4 regions of the Amphritea sp. HPY genome follow, and region 1 is predicted to be linked to each of the others. Evidence: predicted binding sites of a transcription regulator. Region 1 holds the regulator's gene; each other region holds the start of a gene.
The links. Region 1 encodes sigma-54, which starts transcription at its own class of promoters, with help from an activator protein. Its sites were predicted from a motif close to TGGCACNNNNNTTGCTNT; they were not measured.
Positions count from the first base shown of each region.

Region 2: a site for sigma-54 is predicted at 5,656-5,673, ahead of peaA (quinohemoprotein amine dehydrogenase subunit alpha). Genes of this name have one in related genera too.
Region 3: a site for sigma-54 is predicted at 4,746-4,763, ahead of ACQUQM_RS16810 (DUF3305 domain-containing protein). Genes of this name have one in related genera too.
Region 4: a site for sigma-54 is predicted at 2,459-2,476, ahead of ACQUQM_RS09835 (NarK family nitrate/nitrite MFS transporter). Genes of this name have one in related genera too.

Region 1 is NZ_CP194015.1:3,359,281-3,366,546, reverse strand. It holds gene ACQUQM_RS15000 (HPr family phosphocarrier protein) at 53-322, opposite strand; gene rapZ (RNase adapter RapZ) at 348-1,205, opposite strand; gene ptsN (PTS IIA-like nitrogen regulatory protein PtsN) at 1,211-1,669, opposite strand; gene hpf (ribosome hibernation-promoting factor, HPF/YfiA family) at 1,685-1,975, opposite strand; gene ACQUQM_RS14980 (RNA polymerase factor sigma-54) at 2,034-3,527, opposite strand; gene lptB (LPS export ABC transporter ATP-binding protein) at 3,568-4,293, opposite strand; gene lptA (lipopolysaccharide transport periplasmic protein LptA) at 4,290-4,883, opposite strand; gene lptC (LPS export ABC transporter periplasmic protein LptC) at 4,873-5,442, opposite strand; gene ACQUQM_RS14960 (KdsC family phosphatase) at 5,443-6,003, opposite strand; gene ACQUQM_RS14955 (KpsF/GutQ family sugar-phosphate isomerase) at 6,003-6,977, opposite strand; gene ACQUQM_RS14950 (calcium/sodium antiporter) at 7,013-7,266, opposite strand, start outside.
Region 2 is NZ_CP194015.1:2,380,897-2,388,162, forward strand. It holds gene ACQUQM_RS10735 (alginate export family protein) at 1-785, opposite strand, end outside; gene peaD (quinohemoprotein amine dehydrogenase subunit beta) at 973-2,115, opposite strand; gene qhpC (quinohemoprotein amine dehydrogenase subunit gamma) at 2,134-2,460, opposite strand; gene peaB (quinohemoprotein amine dehydrogenase maturation protein) at 2,462-3,895, opposite strand; gene peaA (quinohemoprotein amine dehydrogenase subunit alpha) at 3,982-5,583, opposite strand; gene ACQUQM_RS10760 (aldehyde dehydrogenase family protein) at 6,041-7,266, shown strand, end outside.
Region 3 is NZ_CP194015.1:3,784,754-3,792,019, forward strand. It holds gene ACQUQM_RS16790 (sigma-54-dependent transcriptional regulator) at 1-520, shown strand, start outside; gene ACQUQM_RS16795 (sensor histidine kinase) at 520-2,649, shown strand; gene ACQUQM_RS16800 (substrate-binding domain-containing protein) at 2,693-3,601, opposite strand; gene ACQUQM_RS16805 (formate dehydrogenase accessory sulfurtransferase FdhD) at 3,598-4,491, opposite strand; gene ACQUQM_RS16810 (DUF3305 domain-containing protein) at 4,852-5,298, shown strand; gene ACQUQM_RS16815 (DUF3306 domain-containing protein) at 5,288-5,956, shown strand; gene ACQUQM_RS16820 (4Fe-4S binding protein) at 6,239-7,266, shown strand, end outside.
Region 4 is NZ_CP194015.1:2,172,553-2,179,818, reverse strand. It holds gene ACQUQM_RS09840 (protein kinase domain-containing protein) at 1-717, opposite strand, end outside; gene ACQUQM_RS09835 (NarK family nitrate/nitrite MFS transporter) at 803-2,272, opposite strand; gene ACQUQM_RS09830 (ANTAR domain-containing response regulator) at 2,792-3,388, opposite strand; gene gltX (glutamate--tRNA ligase) at 3,716-5,215, shown strand; tRNA gene ACQUQM_RS09820 (tRNA-Ala) at 5,377-5,452, shown strand; gene ACQUQM_RS09815 (DUF7507 domain-containing protein) at 6,625-7,266, shown strand, end outside.

The DNA of each region.
Region 1 (7,266 bases):
CTGTTATCTGGGGTATTATATCGGATTGTTTTTAAAGGAATAAGGTGCGAAGTTACTCTTCTTCATCGAAACGGTTATTAATTAGCGTTTCAATTGCGATCAGGGCTTGTTGTTCGTCTTCGCCATCGGTGGTTACCGTCAGATCGGTGCCTTTGCTGGCGGCTAACATCATCACGGACATAATGCTCTTGCCGTCGACCTTGCGACCATCTTTTATGAGCTGGATATCCGCTGAAAACTGGCTGGTTACGTTGATCAGTTTGGCCGCAGCACGGGCGTGCAGGCCCAGCTTATTGATAATTGTGATCTGCTTTTCCTGCATAGTCGGACTCCGGTGTTACTGTGGCTCAGGATAGCTCCCGATGTCGAATATGCACATTATCCATAGTTGTCCGGAAATGGCCAGCCAATCGCTCGCTGATATAGACCGAACGGTGCTGACCGCCGGTGCAGCCGATGCCAATGGTGATGTAGCTGCGGTTGTTACGCTCGAAGGAGGGCAGCCATTTTTCCAGATACGCGATGATATCCGCAAGCATCTCCTGTACCTCGGTCTGTTGATCAAGAAAATCGATGACCGGCTGTTCCTGTCCCGTATGGCCGCGCAGTTCTGGTATCCAGTATGGGTTTGGCAGACAGCGTACGTCATAGGTGAAATCTACATCCAGTGGTACACCATGCTTAAAGCCGAAGGATTCAACCTGAATTGATAATGCCTGCTCTTGCCGTTTGGCAACCCGGAGTTTGATGCTGTCGCGAAGCTCGTACAGCGACATGCGGGTGGTGTCGATACGGATATCGGCCAGGTCAGCTAAGGGCTCCAGTAGTTTGCGCTCATAACTGATCGATTCCTGCAGGCCTTGCTGATCATCGGACAGGGGATGTTTGCGTCGGGTGGCGCTATAGCGTTTTAACAGGGTTGTTTCTGAGCTATCCAGGAACAGGATTTCACAGCTTACTTTGCCGCTTTGTCGTAACTGCAGGAAAACTTCAGGAAAGCGTTGCAGGTTACTCTGCAGGTTGCGGGCGTCAATGCTTACTGCCAGTTGCGGCGGGTGATCCTGCTGGGTGAGAATCTGATTGACCAGCTCCGGAAGCAGCAGTGCCGGGAGGTTGTCGATGCAGTAAAAGCCGACATCCTCAAGTGCTTGAAGTGCGGTGGATTTGCCGGAGCCGGAGCGGCCGCTGATAACAATTAGTTTCACTAGTATCAGCCCGCCTGAAATTCAACTGCGGCATTGTACAGGGAGCGATTGGATTGAGCGCTGCGTAAGCGTTCACGGAATGTTTCCTGACTGAACAGCTCTGCCAGATTACCCAGGGTTTGCAGATGCTCATCGCATGCTTCTTCCGGCACCAGCAGAACAAATAGAAGGTCTACCGGTTTACCATCGATAGCGTCGAACTCTATGGCCTGGTCCAGTTGAATAAGAATACCCAGTGCCTGGTTACAGTCCCTGAGCCGGCAATGGGGGATCGCAACCCCTTCTCCGATGCCTGTACTGCCGAGTCGTTCCCGGTTGATCAGGCCGCTGAATATTTCATCGGCGGTCATTTCCGGTTGTTGTTCGGCAATATGTCGGCTGACAATTTCAAGGGTGCGTTTTTTACTACCGCCTTCGAGGGCGCAGATGGCCCTTGAAGGTGACAGCAGTTCATTAATTAACATTATGGATAGATACTACTATTTGTGATTTTTCATTTTTTCTTTGTGCTTGATTACCTGACGGTCGAGTTTGTCGATCAGGCCATCAATTGCTGCGTACATATCGTCGTGCTCGTGGGTAGCAAATAGCTGACCGCCGGCAACGCGGACATCAGCTTCGGCTTTCTGGCGGGTTTTTTCCACGCTCAGGGTTACCTGTGCATTAGTAATGTTATCGAAATGACGTTCCAGTTTACCAAATTTAGAGTGTACGTATTCGCTCATTGAATCAGTCAGTTCAACGTGGTGACCAGTGATATTGATCTGCATGGTAATCTCCTAGTTGTCTATATTCGGGACTGAGCCCGTTTCCCACTAAATAATATTATTAAACCAGACGCTTGCGTTCATTAGAAGGCGGAATGCTAAGCGACTCGCGATATTTTGCGATTGTTCGGCGCGCAACATTTATGCCCTGATCATCCAGCAGCTGTGCGATCTTATTATCACTCAGTGGCTTGGCCGGATTTTCTGCTGCGACAAGTTTCTTGATCAGTGCCCTGATAGCGGTTGATGAACAGGTGCCACCATTTGCGGTGCTGACGTGGCTGGAAAAGAAGTATTTCAACTCATAGATGCCGGTCGGGGTGTGCATGAATTTCTGCGTGGTAACCCGTGAAATTGTCGATTCGTGCATCTCTACGGCATCGGCTATGTCGTGTAATACCATCGGCCGCATCGCTTCATCGCCATGCTCCAGAAAACCTTCCTGGCGGGCAACTATTTCCCGGGTAACTTTTAGCAGGGTGTCGTTGCGGCTATGCAGGCTCTTGATGAACCAGCGCGCTTCCTGCAGGTGGTTTTTCAGGTAAGTATTATCCGGGCTGCTATCGGCACGCTTGATCAGGCCGGCATAACCATCATTGATACGTAACTTGGGTGATACCTCAGGGTTTAACAGTACGTGCCAGACCCCCTGTTCTTTACGCACCAGTACATCGGGAGTAACGTATTCAGACTGGCTGCTGGTGATCATTGCGCCAGGTTTTGGGTTGAGGGTCTGAATCAGTTCGATAACTTGCTGCAGCTGGTGTTCTTTGAGGCGCGCCTTGCGCATCAGTTGCTTGTAATCATGGCTACCAAGCAGATGGATGTACTGAGTGACGACCTTGATCGCCTCGCGTCGGAATTCAGTATCTTCCGGCATCTGCTGAAGCTGAATGCTGAGGCACTCTCCGAGGTTGCGCCCGGCAACGCCAGGTGGATCAAACTGCTGAATACGGCGTAGTACGGCTTCAATCTCATCCAGTTCAATACTGTTGAGTTGTTCTTCATCCTGGGCCAGGAAGTGCTCGTGAATCGCTTCCAGAGTGACTGTAAGGTAACCATCGACATCGATACCATCGATCAGGCTGGTTGCGATCAGCTGATCGACATCGCTCATCGGGGTCAGGTTAAGCTGCCAGCTGAGGTGGTCCTGCAGGGTTTCGTCAGAGGTATCGTTAGACTCCATTGACATGTCTGAGAAGTCGCTGCTGCTTGAGGTCGAGGTTGAAACTGTCTGGAAGGTATCTTCCCAGGAGCTATCTGTGGACAGCTCTTCAGGAATATTTTCATTCCAGTCGCTATCGGCAACCTGGGTCTCTTCGCTTTCGGTTTTGACTACTACTTCCCCGGCTTCGCTGGTCGCCACAGGCGTTTCCTGCTCGGAAGAGTCGTGGTGCTCCTCTTCGGTAACTTCCAGCATCGGGTTCGATTCCAGGGCTTCCTGGATCTCCTGCTGCAGATCAAGCGTCGATAGCTGGAGCAAGCGGATCGCTTGCTGCAACTGTGGGGTCATCGTCAGGTGCTGACCGATTTTAAGTTGTAACGCTTGCTTCATAAAATAGAGATCACTTTACCGTAATGCTGGATCATTATTATCAGAGACGGAACTGTTCGCCAAGATAGGCTTGTTTTACCTGCTGGTTGTTCAGTATATCCTGCGGTGAGCCCTGAGCAAGGATATATCCTTCACTTACAATATAGGCCTGCTCGCAGATGTCCAGAGTCTCGCGGACATTGTGATCGGTAATGAGAATGCCGATTCCCTTTTTTTGCAGATGCTTGATGGTTTGCTTTATATCGCTGACCGAGATTGGGTCGACACCGGCAAATGGCTCATCAAGCAGTATAAAGGTGGGTTCGGTGGCCAGGGCGCGGGCAATTTCAACGCGTCGCCGTTCACCGCCGGACAGACTCATGCCAAGGCTGCTGCTGAGATGGGAGATATGAAATTCTTCCAGTAGCTGTTCCAGCTTTTGCTTTCGCTCGAGACGACTCAGTTCCTTGCGGGTTTCCAGTATGGCCATGATGTTGTCGTGCACGCTGAGCTTGCGGAAAATAGATGCTTCCTGGGGCAGGTAGCCAATGCCTTTGCGGGCACGGCCGTGCATCGGGTAATGTGTCAGCTCTTCATGATCAATTTTGATGCGGCCCTGATCGGCATCAACCAGGCCGACGATCATATAAAAACAGGTTGTTTTGCCTGCCCCGTTGGGACCCAGAAGGCCAACGATCTGACCGCTTTCTATGGACAGTGAAACATCTTTTACAACAGCCCGGCTCTTATAGCTTTTGGCCAGGTTTAACGCTTCCAGTCGACTCATTGAGGCTGCTCTTGTCCGGTCTCGGTTGGTTGCTCTGCTTCGGGTGTACTAATGGATTCAGTGCTGGACTCAGATTCGGTTTCCGGTACCGCCGGTTTAGGCTGGATTACCATCTGTACCCGCTCACCGTTGGAACTGTTGTCGCTGAATGCGTCGACAATGCTTTTACGCATGTCGTAAACAATCTTGTTGCCGCTGAATGTGTCGCTACCCTGGGTGACTTTAGCCTGACCGGTGATTGTCAGTTTCTGGGTCTTGATATTGTATTCGAGCCGCTGACCGTATGCGTAGGTGATCTCCTCACCTGGCGCAGGTTGCTGCTGATATTTGGCGGGTTTCCCTTTGGCAACGATGGCGCGTAAACCACTGTCATTCTGGCGAATTTCGACGCTGCTGCCGGTGATCTGCATGCTACCCTGGGCCAGCTCGACACGGCCTTTATATAAGGTGATGCCGCTCTGATCGTTGCGGGTCGCGCTATCGGCGCTGACATGGATCGGCTTGTTACGGTCGTCCGGCAGGGCCATTACCTGTACCGAAGCTGACATTAGCAGTAGCAGGGCTAGTTTGTTGATGGTGTTAGTTAACATTGTGTATCCCCTTAACCTGGGAGCGCAACTCTATGGTTCGGGTATCAAAAGTGGTTTTCATACCCACTCCGGTTGTTTTACCCATCTTGTTCGACAGTGTTACTTTTTTATCGGTTTCAGCAAAGCCTTTATCTGGAAAAATCATCAAAGATTCAGTGGTCATTATATTGGCCTCTTGTGAATCAGGATGGTCCTGTATGGTGACAGAGCCCGCCAGGTTGACGATATCTTGCTGGTCCGACATAACCCCAGACAGACTGCTTAATGTAACAGGCTCTCTGTCAGTGGCAAATAAAGTTAATTGTGGCTCGACAGTTAAAACCTGCTGTAACTGAGGCTGGTGTTCCAGCTGACTGGTGCGTAGCTTTTGCTTTAGCTGGCCGGTGACACTGTAATCATCGATCGCGGCGTCGATGATATAAAAATCTGACTGTTGATGAGCCGGGCTGGGCTCAGGGACGTCGCTGCTTTTTTGCGATTTATCATCAAGCCCCTGATAGATAAGTACCGGGGTGAGGATCAACGCAGCAGTCGCCAGTCGGGCGCGTCCGGTCAGCATCTACAGGAACTCATCATACAGTTGCTGCAATTTATCCTGCGCGGCGAGAATCGTCTCACAGAACTCTCTGCCGGCACCCTGGCCTGCGATTCTGGTGGTGCTCCAGTCGGCATGCTGGCGGACAAAAGGGTGCCCGCCGTTGACTGTTGCGCCGAAACTAACAGCGCGAATAGCCGCCAGGTCAGGCAGGTCATCGCCGATATAGGCGGTTGAGTTTGCACTGTATCCGGTATCACTCCAGAGTTCCTGTAGTGCGATTAGTTTATCTTCCCGGCCCTGATAAAGATAATTGATGCCCAGAGACTTGGCTCGCTTTTCCACCTGTGGCGAACGCCGTCCGGTGATTATTGCGGTTTCAATGCCGGCTTGTGCCAGCAGCTTGATGCCGAGTCCGTCCAGGGTATTAAAACTTTTGATTTCCTGACCGTCAGGCAGAAAGTTGAGCTGGCCGTCGGTAAGTACTCCGTCAACATCAAATACAGCCAGACGTACCTGTTGCAGTTTTAGCAGTAGTTCTTCGCTGATCTGTTTGGTGAGTTGTTCAGTTTGTTGTTCGGTCATCAGATTACCCCCGCCTGTAGCATGTCGTGCATGTTCAGCGCGCCAACCGGGCGTTGTTCCTGATCCAGTACTATCAGGGCGTTGATCTGTTTGTCCTGCATGATCTGCAGGGCCTCTGCCGCCAGCATATCAGCATTGATGGTGGTGCAGTCGGTAGTCATTACTTCGGCAATAGTAGTGTTCTTCATATCTACATCGTGATCCAGGGTACGACGCAGGTCGCCATCGGTAAAGATACCCAGGAGGATTCCATTGTCGTTGATTACCGCAGTCATACCCAGACGTTTGCGGGTCACTTCCAGAAGGGCCTGATGCAGTTTGGTTTCAGTGCTGACCTGAGGGATATCGTTACCGGTATGCATAATATCGGATACTTTTAGTAACAGACGTCGTCCCAGGCTGCCGCCGGGGTGGGAAAAGGCAAAGTCTTCGGCGCTGAAACCACGGGCTTCCAGCAATGAGATAGCCAGTGCATCACCCATCACCAGTGCGGCAGTCGTGCTGGAGGTCGGTGCCAGTCCCAGCGGGCAGGCTTCGACGGCTATCGCGACATTTAGGTTGGCGTCGGCAGAGCGTGATAAGGTTGATTTTGGGTTGCCGGTAATGCTGATTAGCGGGGCATTCATCCGCTTGATAAGTGGCAGAATTGACACCACTTCGCTGGTCTCGCCAGAGTTAGATAAGGCAATAACCACATCTTGGCGGGTTATCATGCCCAGATCGCCATGGCTGGCCTCGCCAGGGTGAACAAAGAATGAAGGGGTTCCTGTCGAAGCCAGAGTGGCTGCAATCTTATTACCAATGTGTCCGGATTTGCCCATGCCGGTGACGATGACCCTGCCACTACAGTTAAGAGACAGTTCGCAGGCCCTGGTGAAATCACCATCCAGTTGTTGTAACAGGGCATCAACCGCATCTCTTTCCAGGCTGATAGTACGACGGGCAGAGTCGATAAAATTGAAGTGTTCGGTCATTGGTAATATTCAGACTCAGACTGTTGGTAAATGGTTTAAACGCTCATAGTGTATAGCAGATAGAGATAGGCTGCATATCCCAAGACTAACACGCCGCCCTCTATCTTACTGATACGAGGTGGTTTTTGCAGCAAGGCGAGGATAGCAAGGACTGCTGTTAACGCAAAAGTCACGCCGTAGTCTCGCCATAAGACAACGCTATCCAGCGTTACTGGAGCGAGGAATCCCGGTACCGCCATCACCGCAGCAATATTGAAAATGTTAGAGCCGACAATATTACCCAGGGCGA
Region 2 (7,266 bases), 980 kb from region 1:
AGGTTTTCAACGCCCATACTGCCCTGCCCGCGCAGGCTGACAACGCCCATACCATCTCGCTGATCCCAGGCACCGAAGCCGGTACCTTTATCGACATCCAGAATCTTCATATAGCTAAGACCCAGCGTGCCTTTGGCATCATCCACCAGCTCGATATTTACACCACCCAGTTCGGTATCCTGATGGTAAGGATTATCTGACTGCAACCAGAACAGGTCGCCACGCAGAGCTCCCTGTGGATCAATTTTCAGCACTGCAGTTTTATCAAAGCTCTTCTGTCCGGCCAGGTAGTAAGCACCACCCCGATCAACATCAACGCCGGAAATCTCGCCCAGGCTGATGGCATCGCCGGCGATAATAAAGCCATCACCCAGCATAAACTGCTGCCGGCCAAGCGACAGATCAAATAAGCCATCGCTGCTCTGCCAGCCAACAAACGCATTCTCAATTTTAAATTCGCTTTCGTTACCGGAGGTAAGGCCGGCAGCATCGCCGTCGCCGCGGGTACCCAGGCCAATCACACCCAAGCCACCGTAGACAGTACCATTGCTCATTGCGTTGCGGCCGATCAGGTCGCCTTTGATATAGGCTTCCTGCCAGTCGTTACCGCCATCGACTCCGGTGTAGTTTTCATCGGTAGAAAACACTCCGGCCATCGCTTCAATATTGAATTCAACGGTTTTACCGTCCTGTTCGTAGATCGGCGCAGCCTGGAGCGAGCCGGCCATAAGCATAGCTCCGGCAAGCGCGTTAAGTTTCAGGAATGTGCTGTTATTTTTGTTCATTCTCAGATTCCACTGCTGTTCTGTTAATGTGTTTAAGTTCAGTTTTCCCGGCAAAAAGTCCCCCCGTGCGGCTTCACAATAAGCCGCCTTAAGGGGTAAAAGTGCAGAGTGATGCTCAGGACCTGCTGTGAGGTCCGTTACCCCTCAGATAGCCCGAGTGGTAACGAACTCAATGCAGGTTTGTTAACTAGTGGACAAAGACCTGCGCTGTAGTCGTGGACATATCGCCACCGGGCAGTTCAATGGTATTCAGTCGCTCCAGACTGTCGGCATCGAATACCGCAACATGGTTGTAGGTGCCGGCCAGATAGATCTTACTGCCATCTTGGTTCACCGTAATACAGTAGTATGAGTGATCCAGTTCGGCAGCCTTCAACAAAGTCTGCTTTTCGATATCGTATTTAGCCAGTCGGTTCAGGACACCGTACATAATGTTGGAGTCCTTCGGCGAGCGGGTGCCAGTAAAATAGATTTCAGTGATCGGACCGAAGTCTTTGGTTTCCGTGGCGCCGGTCTCCAGATTGATATTGAAGTAGCCATACAGCCAGTCAGCGGTATTCAGGTCTTCAGAGCCCTCCTGAAAACGCGCCGTAGTGTAGAGGATGGTGAAGTCTTTGGTTGGCGTCTGCACCGCCCAGACGTTCAGCACATCCGGCTGCACGTAGCGCTCGCGCTGCCAGCTACGGCTAGGCACCGCCACTTCGTACTCACCGGTTGTTACATCCATCTTGTAGATATCGGCACCGGCCATATACAGGCCACCGTCTTTACCCATTTGCATAGCGGTAACAAGACGCGGCGTGGGCAGCACCCGGATCGGTTTGGCATCCAGACCATCGTCGGTGCTGTACACCGCCAGGCGGGTTGGCTGAACCCGGTAGTGATCCCGCTCCATCAGGGTAGGGTTCTGTACCGCATACAGTTCCTTGCCGTCATTGCTGAGGGCAAAGGCATACATCGTTTTGGTACGCTCTTTCGGTTTCAGCGCCATTTTAGCGTGGAACGTCACCTTACAAGTGTCCATATCGACGCCGTAGATATCTTCATAGCCGTTATTGAGGATATAGGCAGTCTTCTTATCCGGTGCCACCTGCAGAGCTCCGGGACCAAAACGGTCCGGCATATCGCAGGTCTTGTAGATAGTATCCGTAGCCAGATCCAGTACGTGCATCTGGTTCGGATAGTTCGCCACCACCATATACTCACTGCCGGCTTTAAGTGCCGGCCCTTGCGCCGCCAGTACGGTATTGCTTGTCAGAGCGGTCAACCCCAGTGCTGCTGTCGCCAGCACTGCTGCCATGGAGCGACGAAGATTCTTGTTGTTGTTCATCGTTAGCTTCCTGTTTGGTTAGTCTTTATCAGCCGGGAATACGGAACCAAGGTTCCTCCAGTCTTCGCCGGACTGGGCAGCCTTTGCATTCCAATCGGGATATGTATTCATCATGTCCGGCACCTGAGCTGGCCACCAGCATGGATCGGCGCAACCATAGAGATCTGACTCCATCGGCTGACAGAGTGAGGTCACGCCGCCAAAGGCATCGATCTCCCAACCGGGATCGGTAGTTGCGGTACAGCCGGCGAGGGATTGCATCGCGACGACCTCTTCCACGTTGTCTTCGGCAACGGCTTTGTTCAGGGTGTGTGCTTTGTTATTAACAGGCTTGAGATGTTTCATATCAGTGAGCCCTCCGAGGAGATATATAACTGTCGATAAAGGCCGGATTTTCGGCCATGATGCGGCTGTAAACTTCGATACCGAAGTCCACCCAGTCACGCAGCAGATCGCAGTAGTGATAAGTAGGTTGAGTTGGGTCTTCATAGCGGGCATAGCTTTCGTGATAGCAACCACCAGAACACAGGTTGCGTATCCGGCAGCTATCACAACCGGTGTTTGTACGATCCAGACGCTGATCGAGAAACGCACCCAGGCGTTCTTTATCCATGCCGGTTTGCACATCACCGAAGGTATTCAGATCAGAGCCGGTAAAACGGTGACAGAGGTTCAGACCACCTTCGTGATCCACCGCCAGCATCGCTACACCAGCCCCACAGGGCAGCGCCTTCTTATTACCTTCGTGCAGATCCGTGATCAGCTGATGCATATTGGAGAAGCCGATATTACGGTGCTCCAGTGCGGCCTGAAGGTACTCTTCACCCAGCAGCTTCATATTGCTGAACACCTCAGCGACTTCCTCATCACTGAGGTTGTAATAGCTGATATCACCGGATGTCACCGGAGCAAAACCAACTTCAGCAAAACCCAGTTCATTGAACAGGTGATCCCAGATCCCGCGGATGTCGGTTATGCCTTTGGTCAGGGTTACCCGGGCACCAACCGGCCTGGAGTTATAGCGTGACAACAGCATCTTCGCCTTACTGCTGACCACGTCATAAGTACCTTGTCCACCCACCGTTATCCGGTTCTTGTCATGGATCGCTTTCGGGCCATCCATACTGATGGAGATACCGAAACGATGCTGATTAAGCCAATCTATTTTCTCCTCGGTCAGAAGCGTGGCATTGGTGGTCATGGTGAAATCCACCGGCTTATTCAGCTCAGCAAAGCGCTGCTCCGAATACTCAACCACCTGCTCGATCAGGCCAAAGTTAGATAATGGTTCGCCACCGAAAAACACAATGTTATAGCGTGCTTCATTCGGCGACTCTTTAATCAGCATTTCGATCGACTGCCGGGCCGTATCGAAAACCATCTTTTTGCCTTCCGAGGGCTTATCCAGATCTTCCTTATAGCAATAGCTACAGCTCAGATTACAGCCAGTGTTAACGTTCAGCACCAGGGTATTGAGCGGAAACTCGGTAACCTTCTTCAAAGCAATTTCCGGAGTCAGCGGAGAACCATCAGTGACCAGTTCCAGCGCAACCATCTCGCGCAGGCTGTCACTGATCTGCTCGACCGGAAACTGTTCCTGCAGTTCAACGATCAACTGCTCTGCGGTTTGCTGTGGTCTGCTTCGCAACAGTTCTATCAGCTGAGCGGTAAGACCATCCAACTCAAACAGGCTACTGGACGGTATATGGAACAGCATACGGCGGGAGCTGACTTCCACCAGATGCAGGTTCTGTTCAACCAGATTTAATTGGGCGCCCATAGAACGACCCTCCTCACTATTTTTATTGTTAGCTACGCTGTATTTTTATCGCATACAGCGTCAGTCACGTATAAGTCAGGAGTTGCCTACGGCAGCGGTGGATTATTCCAGCGCTGAACGGTAACGATCATCTGGCCATCGCCCGACAAGGTATTACCTTGTTCCACTACTTCGGCGACCACTTTCAGGTTGCCGGCATTGTTGGTCGACATGCGTCGTTCCGGGTTTGGACCTGCTGCCCCAGTAGTAAAGACGCCTGATTTAGCATCCATCCGACCGGCAAAATGGGTATCACGATCCGCTTCAGCCACGGCATCGAACGGCTCGACATGCCATTTGGCAGGAACGAAACCGATCCGCATATCATCGTCGGTACCAGCCTTTCCGTCAGCACCATTAGCCCATGCTTCAGCCTGGAAGTGGCCATTATATTTAGGCGTTGAACCACCGTTTCCACCAACCCGGGCTACGGAGAAATCCGGTACCACTTTAATGCTTCCGATCTGATCGAATACATTAATGCTGGCGCCATTAGCCTTACCGGCTTTTACTGTACGTTCGCCCGATGTGGCACTGCTCATCGCAGTTGCCTGAACCACAACTTTGTTGTCATCCCGGTACAATTCACTGACCACCTTGATACCATCACCCAGATTGAGCTGCTTACCCAGACCGGTACCGACCAGCGTCAGCACTTCAGTGCTACCGGCGCGGATATATTCAGGTTGTACGGACAGCAGTTTCGGTGCACTGCCAGCCCGTACGGCACTGAAGTCCATACCTGCTTCATCGTGCACCGTTTCGAACATTCGGCCATTCAGCTCAGCACCATCAGCAGACGCGGCAAATACCTGGCGCATCTTTACGCCATCGATATTCAGGTTGGCTCGCCATTCGTAGCCGGTATAGACAATCGCGGTACCACTGCCTTTAAGTGCGGATCCGTCGGCGTATTCACCATCAATCTTCACCTTATACTGGTCACCCTTACCACCGGTTACCGTCATCAGGCCTCGAATATCGCCTTTGCCCGGCATCTGGGCACTGAAGCTCCAGCTACCCGCCATCGGCACTTTCGTCTTAGCCTGCCATTTATCCCAGTTGGCAGACTGAAGTGGGAAGTCTTTGGCCAGTTCCGGCACCATCTCGTTAAATGCCAGTTCCATCCAATCACGGTCACGGGCCAACGCCTGATATTCCAGACTTGGCCACTGCCCCATATGGAAATGCACCAGATGCTCCCACTCAGACGCAGGACGGCGCTGTAACTCCACACGTGCACCGGAATGACAGCGGGCACACATCTCAGTAAATTTAGTGGATTCAAAACTTTCCATGGTATTCAGGCGGCGTTCCATCGCATAGCGGGAACCAGCAGTCTCATCCGGTGCCAACCCCTGCTTATCAGCCAGGTATTTCACCAGCGTACGTCGATCTTCATCACTTATTTGAAGGCCGTGCATCACCTGCATACGAGCGATAGACATCAGCCAGCCTTCCGGCGTTTTACGCTGATGGCTTATACGACTAAACTGAGCCGCATCGGCATTTTCTTCGGTATGACAGGCAAGGCATTTACTGCGAATGATTGACTCAGCATCCGCCGCCGCGAGCGTCGATCCCGCCGGTAGCATTAAGCCTGCGAGCAATAATCCACCAGCCAGTTGGGGTAGTTTAAGGTTCTTCATCAAGGCCAGACTCCTTTTATGTTTATTGTGAGGCAGCGAAGAGCCACCCATAGTTCTAACCTGCCTGAATACACAGCACAGCCTATGCCAAAAACATAAAATCTATATTTTTCAAACAGATAACAAAAATAAGGGGAAATACTTATTGTGAACTGCCCCCTGATGACTGTTCCATTCCGCAACACCCTGTTCAGAAATGTGACACTCCACCCCTAACGGCCGCCTCCTGATCTTGAGACCGGCACTGCCTTATTTTTTTACACTTGTCTCAAACTAAAACAGTCCAGAATGCCGGCCAAATCTACCGAAAACAATTAAAACCCATATCATTCAAACAGTTAAGCCATAAACCATAGAGTGGCACGGCCTTTGCGATATTTAACCTACGAAGTGTCGAACGGTCAGTATCAAGCTACTGGTGCCGTTGAATATGCAACAACAATAAAAAGGTTTAACTATGAGCGTACTCGAAACACCGCTATCTCCCTCAACAGAAGCAATGGCCTTTATTCAGCGTCAACATAAGTTCCTGATCGGCGAGCAATGGCTGGATGCACAGGACGGCCGCACCCTGCCAGTTATCAACCCGGCAAACGGCGAACAGATCGCAACCGTACCCAGCGGCGATAAATCCGACATCGATAAAGCGGTAGCGATGGCCCGGCAGACCTTCGAGGATTCAGACTGGAGCCGGATCAAGCCGGTGGATCGTCAGAAACTGTTGTGGAACTTCGCCGACCTGATCGAAAAAAATGCCGGCCTGCTGGCTGAGATAGAATCACTGGATAACGGCAAGAGCGTCGTTATTGCCGAGCATGTCGATATTCGTCTGGCGGTAGATTTCCTGCGTTATATGGCGGGTTTTGCCACTAAGATTGAGGGCCGCAGCGTTGACGTATCGGTACCCTTTATGCCCGACGCTCAGTTTCACGGCTATACCCGCCGTGAAGCTGTTGGCGTAGTCGGCGCCATTGTTGCCTGGAATTTTCCACTGTTATTGGCTTGCTGGAAACTCGGCCCGGCGCTGGCGACAGGCTGTACCGTAGTATTGAAGCCCGCAGATGAAACCCCACTGACCGCACTGATGCTGGGTGAACTGGCGCTGGAAGCGGGCTATCCACCGGGCGTTCTGAACGTTGTTACTGGTACCGGCATAGAAGCCGGTGCAGCCCTGTCACACCATCCGGATGTCGATAAACTGACCTTCACCGGTTCCACCGAAGTGGGCAAGATGATCGGTAAGGCAGCGATGGATACTATGACCCGGGTTACCCTCGAACTGGGCGGTAAGTCACCGACTATCGTACTGGAAGACGCCGACCTGCAAAATGCCGCAGCAGGTGCTGCCAACGCTATATTCTTCAACCAGGGCCAGGTCTGCTGTGCCGGTTCCCGCCTCTATGTACATAAGAAACACTTCGATAATGTAGTGGCAGATATTTCTGATATTGCCTCCGGCATGACGCTGGGTGCGGGTCTCGATCCTAACGCCCAGATGGGGCCGTTAGTGTCAGCGAAACAGCAACAGAGAGTTTGCAACTACATCGAACAAGGTCGCAGTAGCGGCGCTACTATCACCGCAGGCGGTGGCGCAGTCGACGGTCCGGGTTTCTTCGTCAAGCCAACCGTAATGGTGGATGTTAACCAGAATTCCAGCGTCGTACAGGAAGAGATATTTGGCCC
Region 3 (7,266 bases), 430 kb from region 1:
CGCCACTAACCGGCAGCTAAAGGAGGAGGTCGCAGCAGGCCGCTTCCGCGAAGATCTGTATTACCGCCTGAATGTATTGAGCATCACGCTACCGCCACTGCGGGACCGCCGCGAAGATATCCCCGAACTGATTCACCACTTTTCAAACAAGCTGGCCCGGGAACTCAGCCTGCCCGCGATCCCTTTTAGCCACGACGACCTGAAAGAGATGCAGCATTACCATTGGCCGGGCAACATCCGGGAGCTGAAAAACCTGATTGAACGCTGCATTCTGCTGGGCAAGTTGCCTGCCGAGTATTTCCGCGAGCAAAGCGCTGATGAAGCAAAAACCGGCGGCAGCTTTGCTGGCTGGTCGATGGAGGCGGTAGAAAAGCATCATATTCTGCTGACGCTGGAGCAGCATAAGGGCAATAAGTCATCCGCCGCCCGGGATCTTGGCGTGTCACGCAAAACGCTCGACCGTAAGCTGTCGAGCTGGGCTGCAGCTGCAGCGCCCGCTGAGTGTGAGCCAAGCCTGTGATGTCAGCCCTGTGGCACAAAATTAACAGTTCATTACGCAATAAACTGTTACTGCTGACCCTGCTGCCCCTGATTCTCACTGCTATCGGCTTTATCATCATGGCTGCTTACTGGGCCAGCAGCTATACCGACCGCCAGCTCTATATGAAGGTCAGCGCAGACCTTGCCGTTGCGCAGGGCACACTGGATATAATGCAGCAGGAACAGCTCAACACCCTGAATCAGCTGGCTGGTAGCTATGAGTTTCGCACTAATCTGCAACTGGGTGATCAACGTTCTATCCAGGTACAGGTGCTGGAAATCCGCAACAGTCGTGGACTGGACTTCCTGCGCTTTCTGCCAACCGATCTGATCGCTGACATTAAGGACCCGTCCTTAGCATCGCTACTACCGCGCCTGTATCAGGGCGAACAGCTTAAAGGCCTGACTGTACTGGATTCACAGATGCTGGATAGAATCAGCGCCGATCTGGAAAAACAGGCCCAGATCCCATTAACCGCAACGCTACGGGCGATCCCCAGTGATCGCGCATTGGAAGACAAAGCGATGGTACTCAGGTCGCTGGTTCCGGTTAAAGATGAGTTCGGTGAGTTGATTGGAATTCTCGATTCCGGTAGCATTCTCAACAATACTACCGACGCTGTCGATACCATTCGGGATCTGGTCTATGGCCCGGGCACCCTGCCCAAAGGCGGCATTGGCACAGTAACACTGTTTCTGGATGACGTTCGTATCAGTACTAACGTACCGCAAAAACAGAACGTCGAAAGTAATAAAGATATGTCGCTACAGGAACGGGCGATCGGTACCCGGGTTTCTGCAGAAGTTCACAAACACGTTATGCGCCAGGGACTGAAGTGGATCGACCGGGCCTTTGTGGTCAACGATTGGTATATCTCAGCCTACCAGCCTCTTTCAGACCTGAACGGTAAACGGATCGGTATGATCTACACCGGCTTTACCGAAGCACCGTTCAGCAAGATCTACTATAAGACCCTGTTCGAATCAGCCAGCCTGATCGGACTGATCATGCTGGTATCCGGCTTTGTCATACTTATCCACACCCGCCTGTTGCTGAGCCCGCTGGCACGAATTCATTCAGTGGTTACTTCGGTGCGTGATGATGGCTCAATCCAACCCCGTATCGGGCAACTCGACACCTCAGACGAACTGGTTGATCTGGCACGACAGTTCGACGCTATGCTGGACCTGCTGGAGAGCAGGGAACAGGAGATACTCCAGGCCCGGGACCAGCTGGAACTCACTGTAGAAAAACGTACCCACTCACTGCGTAACAGAACAGAGGCCCTGAAACAGCATATCCGCCTGCTGAAAAGCACCCGTAAAAAACTGTTAGATAATGAAAAACTGGCAGTATTAGGTGAGCTGACCGCAGGCATTGCACATGAAATAAATAACCCCGCCGCCGTCATACTGGGCAACATAGACCTACTTGTAGCAGAGCTGGGGGAGGCCGTAGAACCGGCCCGGGAAGAGGTCGATATGATAATCCGCCAGGTTTATCGCATCCGCTCACTGATTAACAACCTGCTCCAGTACAGCCGCCCTGATCACTACGTCGACAGTTATGAAAGCCATCAGATCAATCCGCTGATAGAAGATACCCTGCTGCTGGTGTCCCATGCGCTGGAGAAACAGCAGGTCACCATCGAAAAGAACTTTACTGCCAGCTGCCCGACCGAAGTGAACTACCAGCAGCTGCAACAGGTACTGGTCAACCTGATTATCAATGCATCCCACGCCCTGACAGGCCCTGGCAAAGTCCAGCTACACACTGCTAACTGGCTGGAGGCGGGTGAAATAAAAGGTGTTGTAATACAAATTAAAGATCGAGGTAAAGGGATCAGCGAAGATAATTTGAAGCATATCTTCGATCCTTTCTTCACCACCAAGGAAAGCGGCACAGGCCTGGGCCTTTCGGTGAGCTACGGCATTATCCGACGCCATGGCGGCGATATCAAAGTATCCTCCAGACTCGGTGAAGGCACCGTCTTTTCAGTCTACCTGCTGCAACAGGCCAACATATCCACAGACGACGAACTGGAAGGTATTCTCGACGGACTGGCAGCAGCTGACAGAACCAATCGCCGCGCCACTGTTCACAACTGAGTCAACGACTGATCAAAGGCCGATCAAAGACATATAACAAACTTTATTCGCCATCGGCACTCCACACCAGCCGACCACTCCTGCTCAGATCATAGCCCTGCAGGTTTTGCGCCAGCATAACGCCATCAGGGCTCTGCAGGAACTCAAACAGCTGCTGCAGCAAGCGACGAAAATAGACATTGCGCGGCACCACCAGATCGAAGCTCTCTTCGCACACAGGAATAAACCCCAGACCAAACTCCTTCGCCGCGCTCAAGGTGCCCGGTCCTATATCCGCTTCCCCTTTGGCGATCACGGACGCCAGCTCACGCTCAGAGAAAACAGTATTACTCACTGTCAGCTGCTCATAAGGCCGGGCATGGCCCACTAACCACTCTTTCAGAAAACGCTGAGCTCCGGCACCTTCCTGACGCACCACCCAGCGGGTCCGGTAATCAAGCGCCTGATGCGGATCTTCCAGCCGGTATTGATCCTGACTACGCACAACCAGCCCCTGGCTGCGGCAAAAAAGATGCACCAGAATCCAGTTTCGGGACTCAGAATATTGCTGTAACAAAGCTGGGTGTCGCACCTCACTTTCTTCCATCCGCCCCCAATGGATAGCGCAGGCATCGGCATGCCCTTTAGCCAGCAGTTCCAACCCCAGCTTAGTGCCGGTCACTGTATAACCAAACAGCGCCTTAGTTCTTAGCTTATGAGTCAGGCGGATTGCCACCGCTTGCAGCAGGGGATCATCGCTGCCGCCCAGAATCAGGCGGTCGGTCATTAATCCGCCATGACAACTTTCAAGTAACCAGCGATCCACCAGCGCTTTGGGAAATAACCATTTGCCAGTCAGCTTCGTGGCAGGAATCTGCCCTTCAGCTGCCATGGCATAGATCTTTTTCTCATTCAGATTCAGATACTCCGTCACTTGACGGACATTCATAAACACCGCTGGCATATCACTCATGAAATAGCATCCACTGCTCTGTTTTTCTGCTGCGTCCTTTCTGGCGTCTTTTCTAGCGTCTTATTTTGCGGTACGGCATCCAGCTCCAGCGTATCTTCGCCACTGAATACCAGAAAGTGTTTGCCTTTAGCCCGGGCCAGCATCGTTATTCCCAGTTCACGGGCCAACCCCAGCCCCATCTGCGTCACGCCGGAACGGGACAGCAGCACCGGGATCCCCATCTGCGCCACTTTTATCACCATCTCTGAGGTCAGTCGTCCGGTGGTATAGAACGTCTTATTCGCTTCGCTGATCCCATCCAGCCACATCCTGCCGGCTAAAGTATCCACCGCATTATGCCGCCCAACATCTTCGACAAAGGCGATCACCTGGTCATCTTCGCAAATAGCACAACCGTGCACGCCACCGGCATTTTTATAAGTTTCATTATGCAGGTTAAGATTGTGCAGTAAGCCATAGACGGTACTCTGTTTTACTTCAGCCTTCGCCAAAGAGACCTCAGCCAGCTTATCCATTAAGCTGCCAAACATAGTGCCCTGCCCACAGCCCGAGGTCACAGTACGCTGCTGCAGTTTCTCCTCCAGCCCTTCTGGCTCGCCGTCGGTCACCACTGCTGCAGACTCAACCTCCCAGTCAACCTGAATCGCCAGCACCTCATCCAGACGACGGATAAATCCCTGATTACGCAGATAACCCAGCACCAGCGCTTCAGGATCGCCCCCCAGCGTCATCAGGGTAACAATCTCACGCTTATTCAGATAAATAGTAAGCGGCCGCTCGCAGGCGATCTGAACTATCCGGCTCTCGCCTTTTTCGTCGATAACTCTTACCGACTCAGTTAACTCTGCCATCGCCTGACTTAGCAACGGCTGTGCACTTTCAGTATTCATTGGCATTCACTCTGACTTTTATCGATTAATGTCTGATGTGCAATTTCCGTTCCTCTCTCCAGATTTCACCGCAATCGGCATGGATTGGTTGCTTTTCCCCGGCGTGCTCCGCAAACAGACAGGACAAAATGTCCCACCCCAATACAAATATGTCCCTTTTTTACCATCCTGTTCACCGTCAAGACCGGGCTATAAGTTACCAATCCTCCTCCAAGCCCCCTCTCATCCTTCTTCTTGTCCCAAAAACAGGAGACTGGCCCGCCCTTTGCTATGTCTATTAATCAGCCCCTTTAAAGCAAGCCTTTAAAGAGAACTTCAATTAACCACTTTGTCAGCAGAAAAATAACAGGGAGTCAGATTATGACCGCCAGCAAAAGCACTGATCGTTGGCCCATGCAGGTTAGCCTGCAGCACGAGACTGTACTGACACGCGGTTGGGAAACCGAACGCTGGAGCATCCGCGACCTATGCCCCGACGCAGCAAAAGGTGATGGCTATACCGATCTGACCCTGGAACTGCATAAAGATGAGCGCACCGCCTACCGCTTCAACCTGAACGCAACGTCACCACACCTGTTTCTGCTCTGTGACGAAGATGAAGCGAGCAGTGAATTAATTCCGATGCATATGACCGCCAGCCAGGATGAGGCCGCGTCCTTCATGGACGGTGAACACCAGATGCTGGAAACACCGATGCCCGCCGCGGTGCAGTGCTGGATCGATAGTTATCTGGGAATCCACGGTGAGCTGATCGACGAAGGCAAGAAAAAGAAAAAACGAGGCAAGGGGCGTAGCAGTGAACGATGAAACCTTTCTTTCCCGCTGGTCACGCCGGAAAGCGGAGCAACCCTCTGCGGCTAATGAAGAGGCCGAAGCAAAGTATAAAAGCCCGCCAGAACAGGAGCCGCAAGCGGTAGCACCGATCTCAGTTGAAATGACTAACGAGATTTCTGCTACTGCTGGCAATTCGGACAGCCTTCCAGACAAGAATTCTGACAACGACGAACCAATACCACTGACCGATGCCGACATGCCAGCTATTGAAAGCCTCAGTGAAGAGTCTGATTACAGTCAGTTTCTCTCATCCGGCGTCAGCGATGAACTGCGTAACCTGGCTCTGCGCAAACTATTCAACCTGCCTCAATTCAACATTGTCGATGGATTAAATGACTACGACGAAGACTTCAGCAAGATGCCCGCGCTGTCGCAAGAGGTGGTAGCCAGAATGCGTAGCTGGCTGCAGGACAAACAGGAACAGGTCGTTAACGAAATGACTGGCGCCAACTCTGAAGAAAGCGCTAAAGAAAGTTCTGAAAAAAGCTCTCAAGAGAGGCCCGCAGAGAACACCGAAAAGATTACTGATCCGTTGAAACAAAACAGCGCGCTGGAATCGGCTGAACTCAGCACAGCGGCTGCGGAGATCTACGAAGAGGACCCATTGGGCGATGCCGACCTGGAAGGCTAGCGCGCCGAATTGACACACCCGCCCGGGGACAGGCAGACAATTTGTCCCACAACAAAGCAACGCGTAACAGAACGCCCTGATCAATACCCACCCTAAGGCGTTCTTTTCAGATTTTTCTGGTTCCGCTTTTGCTTTCTTTAAATAGTAATTACGACCGGTTCGGGTGAGTGCCGGTCGCTACCACTGACAACATGCATAACAGGCAGCCGTATACGCCAAAAACGGACTGACCGGTAACCGAGAAAGGTTGCACATGCTGCCAGCGGTCTGGTGAGGTAACAGATGACTAACGAGCAAAGCCTGAATTTCCAGGCACGGCAGACGGCACAAGCGCGAGTAATGCCGCCACACAACCTGGCACCGCCGACGGTGAGCTTCAGCACCCAGGGCCATCTTCTGATCACAGGATCGGAGGATATGATTCGCCTTGCCGCTGACCAGCTAGGCTCTAATCAACAATCTAATCAACAACAAGGTATGGCCAGTATCACCCTGCTCTGTACCGAAGCTATTCAGAACACCGATAATGCCCATATTGAAGCGGCACTTACAGCAGCACCTACGTTACTTGCTTATCAGGCGAAGGTAGAAGCAGTCAAGGGCTTCCTTGGCCAGTTTCAGGTCACCATCAGGCATCAGGAGCAAACAGTCGAGCTTGCTAAAATGGCCCAGAATCGCGCTACCTTCGATCTGATCCTGAACCTTGGCAAAGAACCTTTGTTTACCAGCGAGCTGGCACCGGCGGGTTATTTCCACATCTCTCCAGACGCCGATAAGCTGAGTGAAGTGATTCAACAGCTACCTGAATATATTGGCGAGTTTGAAAAGCCGCGCTACTTTCAGGTTAATCAGGATCTGTGCGCACACTCCAGCAGAGGTCAGACCGGCTGCACCCGCTGCCTCGATGTTTGCCCCGCCGATGCGATCACTTCAATCCGTGACCTGATCGATATCGATCCGCATATCTGCCATGGTGCTGGCGGCTGTACGACTGCCTGTCCGACCGGTGCGATCAGCTACGCGCTGCCGCAACCGGTACGGATGCAAAACTATATCCTGCAGCTGCTGGAGAGTTATCAACAGGCAGGCGGCAAACAGCCAGCTATTCTGTTGCATGACCACGAGCAGGGCCGCGAGATCGTAAACCAGGTTCTCCCGCAACTGCCAGGCAACCTGATTCCGGTGGAGCTGGAAGAGCTTGCAGCTGCCGGCCAGGATATCTGGCTTACCGCGCTGGCAGGCGGCGCCAGCCACATTATTCTGCTGGATACGCCGGCGGTACCCGAATCAATGCGCAGTCTTCTGCAGCG
Region 4 (7,266 bases), 1.2 Mb from region 1:
AAGATCAGTATTTCCAGCTTTTGCCAGAATCTGTTTGATCTCAGCAGGGGTGAGGAATTCGTGTACACCATCGGTGCTTAACAGCAGCAGATCACCAGGCTTTAGGTCCTGCTGTGAAAAATCTACATCCAGGTGCCGGTCTGCACCGAGAGCCCGGGCCAGATAGTTGTGACCACGCTCGGTACGGGTATGGTCGCAGGTCAGTTGTTCCAGTTGACCATTTTTGTATGCATCAGTTTGGTAATGGTAGATGCGGGAATCGCCGACATGAAAGGCGTACAGCGTATTAGATTTGATGATCAGTGCCGAAAAGGTGGTCAGCATACTGTCGCGGTGTATGGGTTGCGCACTGTTCTGCTGATACAGCCAGTTGTTCAGCCCGGTCATCACCCGGGACACTGATTGCTTGACGCCCCAGCTGTCCGGGGTACTGAAATAATCGTCGATAAAACTGGTGACTGAGGTCTGACTGGCGATGTGCGAGTCTTCACAGCTGCTGACACCATCAGCAATAACAGCGACTGCACCTTTGAATCGATTACCGCTGTCACGGGGTAGGTGGGCGGCAAAGGCATCCTGATTACGTTCTTTCTGCCCCGCGGTTGAATAACCCCCGAAGCTGACTTTCAGTTCACTGGTAGTCGCTTCTGTTGTTAATTCAGAAGTTGCCGCAGGATTAGTTAAGCCTGCTTGATCTGTCATTGGCAGTGTCGTCATCAGTTCACCTCACATCTCCACAATAAGAACAGGATAGCCGCACGGTAAAACCGGGCAGCTATCCGCTTGCTAAAATGTACTTATTTTAAGTAACACTGATCAGCTCAACAGTACCGTCCTCATTGACCTCAGCCATGTGGCCTTTTGGTTCTTCAAGGAACAGCAGGGTGACAAAACCTAATACTGCAGTAGCCGCGATCACCATAAAGAAGGTCTGGTAGCTGACCATAGACAGCACTGTGAGATAGAACACCGCACCGACATTACCGTAAGCGCCTGTCATGCCGGCAACCTGGCCGGTCAGACGGCGTTTGATCAGCGGTACAACCGCAAATACCGCGCCTTCACCCGCCTGAACAAAGAACGAGCAGGCCATCGCCGCAATTACTGCAATGATCAAAGGCCAGCTGTTGTCGATCATCGACATCACAGCATAACCAACAGCTAGGCCTGCAGTCAGAATCAGCAGGGTTTTCTTACGGCCGAAGCGATCACTGATCCAGCCGCCACCGGGACGGGACATCAGGTTCATAAAGGCATAGGCGGAAGCCAGCAGGCCGGCGACAACCATATCCAGCTCAAACACATCGGCAAAGAATAGCGGCAGCATCGAAACGACCGCCAGCTCAGAGCCAAAAGTGGCAAAGTACAAGATATTGAGTACCGCAACCTGCTTAAACTTATACTGCTCAATTTCCGGCACCGGGGTGATAAAAATCTCGCGGTTAACGTTGTACGCACTATAGCAATCGTAGATCAGGATAGCGGCCAGCAGGACATAGATGGTTATAGCTGCAGTATCACTGAGAATGCTGACACCGGCGGGAGACAGCTTCCAGGTCAGTAGTACCAAAGCGGCATATAACGGAATCTTCATAATCAGCAGGAACAGGAAGTCACCTTTACTGGTGACCTCAAGGCCGCCGATCTTCTTTGGTTTGAAATAGGTGGAGCCCTTCGGTGTATCGGTAACATTTTTATACCAGATAAAGCTGAAAATCAGGCAGATCGCACCGGTCAGGCCCACCGCGTAGCGCCAGCCATCTTCACCACCGAACAGCAGGGCGAGTGTTGGCAGGCTCATCGCAGCAGCTGCAGAACCAAAGTTGCCCCAGCCACCGTAGATGCCTTCTGCGGTACCCAGTTCATTAGCCGGGAACCACTCGCTGACCATGCGGATGCCGACCACAAAGCCAGCGCCGACGAAACCAAGCAGGAAGCGGGAGATCGCAGCTTCAGCAAAATTATCGGCCAGAGCAAACATAAAGCAGGGAAAGCAGGCCAGAAACAGCAGCGTGGCGTAGGTGATACGCGGGCCGTATTTATCGGTCAGCATACCGACAATGATCCGTGCCGGAATGGTCAGGGCGACGTTGAGGATCAGCAGGGTTTTGATCTCATCCCTGGTCAGCCCAAGAGATTCAGCGATGGCGCCCAGCAGTGGCGCATGGTTAAACCAGACAAAGAAGGTAATGAAGAATGCGATCCAGCTGAAATGCAGGATCTTCATCTTCCCGGTAAAGGAGAAGATATTCAGTTTTGAGGTATCACTCATATAGGTTGCCTCTTGGTAAATGTAAAAAGTGTTTAATGCAAAAAAAAAGCGCCCGGAGCTGCCGCTTAAATCGGAAGCTTCGGACGCTGTTGTCCTGTTTCGGGCGGTTTACAGGACGAGTAGTGAAGCTGTCCTGATATAAAGCCCGCTAAATTGTGTGTCTTTGGTATTACTTATGTTTTAACAACAGCATAGCCTGTGCCATATTTGTTAACTGATTGATATTTAGTGGGTAATTTGTTGTTTGTGATAATCTGCGGTTGTTTTTGTGCACGTGGGTAAGGCATGGATGGGAGGTTTTGCACCAAATTACAACGTAAACTCATTCCTGCTACTTTTCAGCATATGCGACACTGAGGGATTGTTCCGCAGAGGTGAAAAAAGACCGCCATGAAGGCGGTCAAGGGATCTTACGGATGGAAAACTTGTCAGTTCTTATTGTTATTTTTTACTTAGCTTTAGCTCCTGTTTTTTTCTTATCTAATGATGGATTTGGCTGGCCGCTTTTGTGTACGGCAACTAATCCAGCATTTCCAATACGGAGATAATATTTTTAGCGACAGCGGTCATCGACTGACCTTTGTCCATCGCCATTTTGCGCATCGCGCTGTAAGCCTGATCTTCGCCGCAGTTCTGGTGTTTCATTATCAGTCGTTTGGCCTGATCCAGTTGTTTACGGTCCTGTAGTTCACCCCGTACATCGTCGAGCTCACCCCGCAGCGCCTGGATCTCCCGGAAGCGGGCGGCGGCAGCACTCATGATCGGTTGAATGCGGTCGGCGCTCATGCCATCCACCACGTAGGCGCTGACCCCGGCTTTAATCGCCTGCTCGATGGTTTCTGTATCTCCCTCTTCGGCGAACATCACAACGGGCTTGGGGATATGGCTGTTCAGCGTGGCCATATGTTCCAGTACGTCGCGGTCGGGGGAGTCCAGCTCAATAATGATGATATCAGGTTTGATCTGCTCAACCCGGTTGATCAGGCCTTCGGTGTTTTCGAGACGACAGGCAACGTCATAACCCTGATCATTCAGAGCTTGTTTCAGGATGGCGGACCGGGCAGAGTTATTATCAATTACCAGCACTCGCTCGGTAGGTCGTTCAGTTGTTGTCATAGTCTTCTTAATATCCGCTTTTACAGGTCATAGCTATCTACTCGGTAGACACCCTTTTACGACAATCGTTAGGTTAAGCGCTGCAGTTATTGTGCCAGCCGAAACCGCCGGGTTTTACCGATTTGTGCGCTGTTCTGGTGCGATGTTGTTTATTTTCAGGCGCAATGCATCGTGCAGGCGCTTATAGACCTTTCCCGATCTGACTTTCCAGCTGTGATTTTTCAGTTCTGAGCCCGATACAGATACCGGCTACATATAGGCGAGCAGCAGCCAAGCGGGTATAATGCCCGGCAATTTCTTTTAATCAGTTTGGAATAAGTTGCTCCGATGACTGTACGTACCCGTATTGCACCATCCCCGACCGGTGATCCGCACGTAGGCACCGCGTATATCGCACTGTTTAATATGGCGTTTGCCCGCCAGCACGGTGGCGAGTTTATTCTGCGTATTGAAGATACCGACCAGACCCGAAGCACTGCAGCATCAGAGCAGATGATTCTGGATTCCCTGCGCTGGCTGGGACTGGAATGGGCGGAAGGCCCTGATAAGCCGGGTCCGCATGGTCCGTACCGTCAGAGCGAGCGGTCTGATATTTACCAGAAGTACACCCAGCAACTGCTGGACGAAGATAAAGCATTCAAATGCTATCGTACCTCTGAAGAGCTGGATCAGCTGCGCAACGAGCGCCGTGAACAGGGCGTGCAGAGTGCATTGAAAGAGAGCGATCTCGCATTGCCGGCTGAAGAAGTCGCTAAGCGTGAAGCGGCTAACGAGCCATACGTCGTACGTATGAAAGTACCTGCAGAGGGTGTCTGCGTATTTGACGACATGCTGCGTGGCGCGATTGAAGTGGAATGGTCCCAGGTTGACTGCCAGATTCTGATGAAGTCCGATGGTATGCCGACCTACCATCTGGCTAACGTAGTCGATGATCACCTGATGGAGATCAGCCACGTACTGCGTGGCGAAGAGTGGATCAGCTCTGCACCTAAGCACCAGCTGCTGTACAAGTACTTCGGCTGGGAAATGCCTAAACTGTGCCACATGCCGCTGCTGCGTAACCCGGATAAGTCCAAGCTGTCCAAGCGTAAGAACCCGACCAGCATCATCTACTACCAGCGTATGGGTTACATGGCCGAAGCGCTGCTCAACTACCTGGCGCGTATGGGTTGGTCCATGCCGGACGAGCGTGAGAAATTCTCCCTGGAAGAGATGATTGAAAACTTCGACGTCAATCGCGTATCCCTTGGTGGACCGATTTTCGACCAGGAAAAACTGAGCTGGCTCAACGGCCTGTGGATTCGTGAAGAGCTGACCGATGAGCAGTTTGCCGCAGAATTCCAGAAGTGGGCGCTGAACCCTGAATACCTGATGCAGATCATTCCGCTGATCAAGCAGCGGGTCGAGAAGTTCACCGACGTTGCACCGGTTTCATCGTTCCTGCTGTCCGGCATGCTGCCGATCACCGAAGCAAGCTTTGAGCACAAGAAACTGGAGCGTGACGATACCCGTCGCATCCTGCAGTTTGCATCCTGGATGCTCGATGCCGAGCAGAACTGGAGCAAAGACCACCTGTTTGGCCAGTTCAAGGCGCTGGGCGAGGCGATGGGCTTTAAGATCCGCGACGTACTGTTCCCTATCTTTGTTGCTATTGCCGGTACCAGCCAGAGTGTCTCCGTAGTGGACTCCATGCAGATCCTCGGCCCTGACATGAGTCGTGCCCGGGTTCGTCATGCCCTGAACACCGTCGGCGGACCTTCTAAGAAAGAAGCCAAGCGTTGGGAAAAAGAGTACCGTGAAGTCGCTAAAGCACTGGCAGAAGGCTAAGCCATTGTTTGATATTTAAACTATTGAAAAGCCCTGCATTGCAGGGCTTTTTTGTATTAGAAACAATTAGTTGAAAAGTGTCGGGGATGCGGCTGAAATTTAGCAGTAACTTCTCTTGACACTCCACAGGTCGATCATTATTATAGCCCTCGTCTTGTGTTGGGGCCTTAGCTCAGCTGGGAGAGCGGTTCGCTGGCAGCGAACAGGTCAGCGGTTCGATCCCGCTAGGCTCCACCAATACTTCTCCGGTTAACCGGACTATCGAGAAACCTGCTATATGCAGGTTTTTTTGTGCCTGGAATTTATTATCTTGATTTGTTGCCAGGATTTTCGGAACCTCACCTTCAGCGATGTAAACCAGAAATTGGATCGCGCAGTGTTCTGGGCTGGAATCGTGCTGAATCAGACCCTTCAAGATAAGCAAGGGCGGCCATGAAAGCTAAGTAGGTAATGCCTGTAAATCCAATTAGCCTGCCCGTTAAACAGATCCACCAAGCTTTTCACGGTGGTATGGAAGCGTTTGTAGTAGGGGCATTCAAAGTCCGAATATTCAATCAGGCTGATCTAAGCTTCCGGGTTGCCATAAATATGGTATCGTCCTTGTTCGATGCTTCGTGCATTACGGGCTTTTTCGTTAGGCTTCTTTCTTTTTAAGCGCGGGCATCAGCCTGTGCTTTGGCTCTGGTTTTCTGGGTAAAAAAGCATGCAGCAAGAAGACTGCCGGAATCAATTTGACCGGCTTACCTGCTGTTAACTGGCTCGTAAAACAGCTTAAGCCTGGTTCGGAGTTCTGTACTCGTGCAGCGGTGTTAGCAGTGTAAATCTTTAGTTACATTCCCCCCCCCCCCATAAAAGCAGTGATTGCGCTCAGTATGTTTGCTGAATTTATACTGTCTGGATGATTGATCGATAACCGTCTGTTTTCTCGAAGATAATTATGTCTACCTATAGTGGCTGAAAACAACAGTTAAGCGGGATTTTGCCGGCTTCCCTGTCTCTCCTCACTACCTGAATTAAGGCATTTTACACAGTGAAAAACACTGATCTGTAAACATCCATTAACAGCGTTTTCAATATAAACATATCAGCTTTTTTAAATATTCAGAGTAAACAAAAAGTTAATGAAAGAGGCTCGATCTTTGCCTTGTTCACGAGTAATAGCTTTGCTTTTGCTTTGTCTAAGTGCAGTCAGACGGTCTTTCTCTATTTCGTGTTAATGGTATTCGGGGCTGTTTTCCAGCTTCAGGGTCTATGTCCAAAGAGACGAAGCGAGGCAAAGAAAATATCTTAAACGCAGCTTGTCGAGGGTCTTGGTAAGACAGTGTGTAGTGCAGTACTTACCAAAAAAACACATCACCCCCCCCCCTCGCAGAATTATCGCGGCGACAGAATATACGAGGGGATTCACAATGAATAATCAATCAATAACTTCACACTGTTGGCGCCTGCTGAGGCAGACTGTCGTGAGCGGCATGCTGTTCCTCGGTATGCTTTTCAGCGCACAGACGGCCCTGGCCGACGGCGCCGGCAATACCACCTTCGAAACGGGGCAAGTCTGTATGGAGCAGGCGGCAGGCTTCGGTCTGAACTGTACCGCCAACGATATCAGTATCGCAGAAGCCACTAATATTGAGATTTTAGATGATGGTTGCGCCTTTCCCGGTGACACGGTTAACTTTCGGGCTGACTTTACGGTGCTGCTGACAGCGCAGGAACGTCATGATATCGGTATCTGGTTTGCTGAAGATGGCGGTGACGCCCTAACTGGTACCTGTACCGCAGCGACCCCTGCATATGCACCGGATCCGCCATGGCTAGACCTTGATGGCCTGGGTGATCCACTTCCCGGTAACGGTAAAAAAGTGTATCCCGGCCGACAGGATTTCTGTGGTGATATAGATGACGATCATAACCCTCTATTCCCAACGCTGACCCTTACCGTTGAGTGTATTGATAGAGATGGCGACAGCAAACTCGATCTGCCTAACTGTACCAGTTGGCGTCAGCCCGGTGCGAACGATCTGTGCGAAACCCCCCTGCATGCTTTCCCA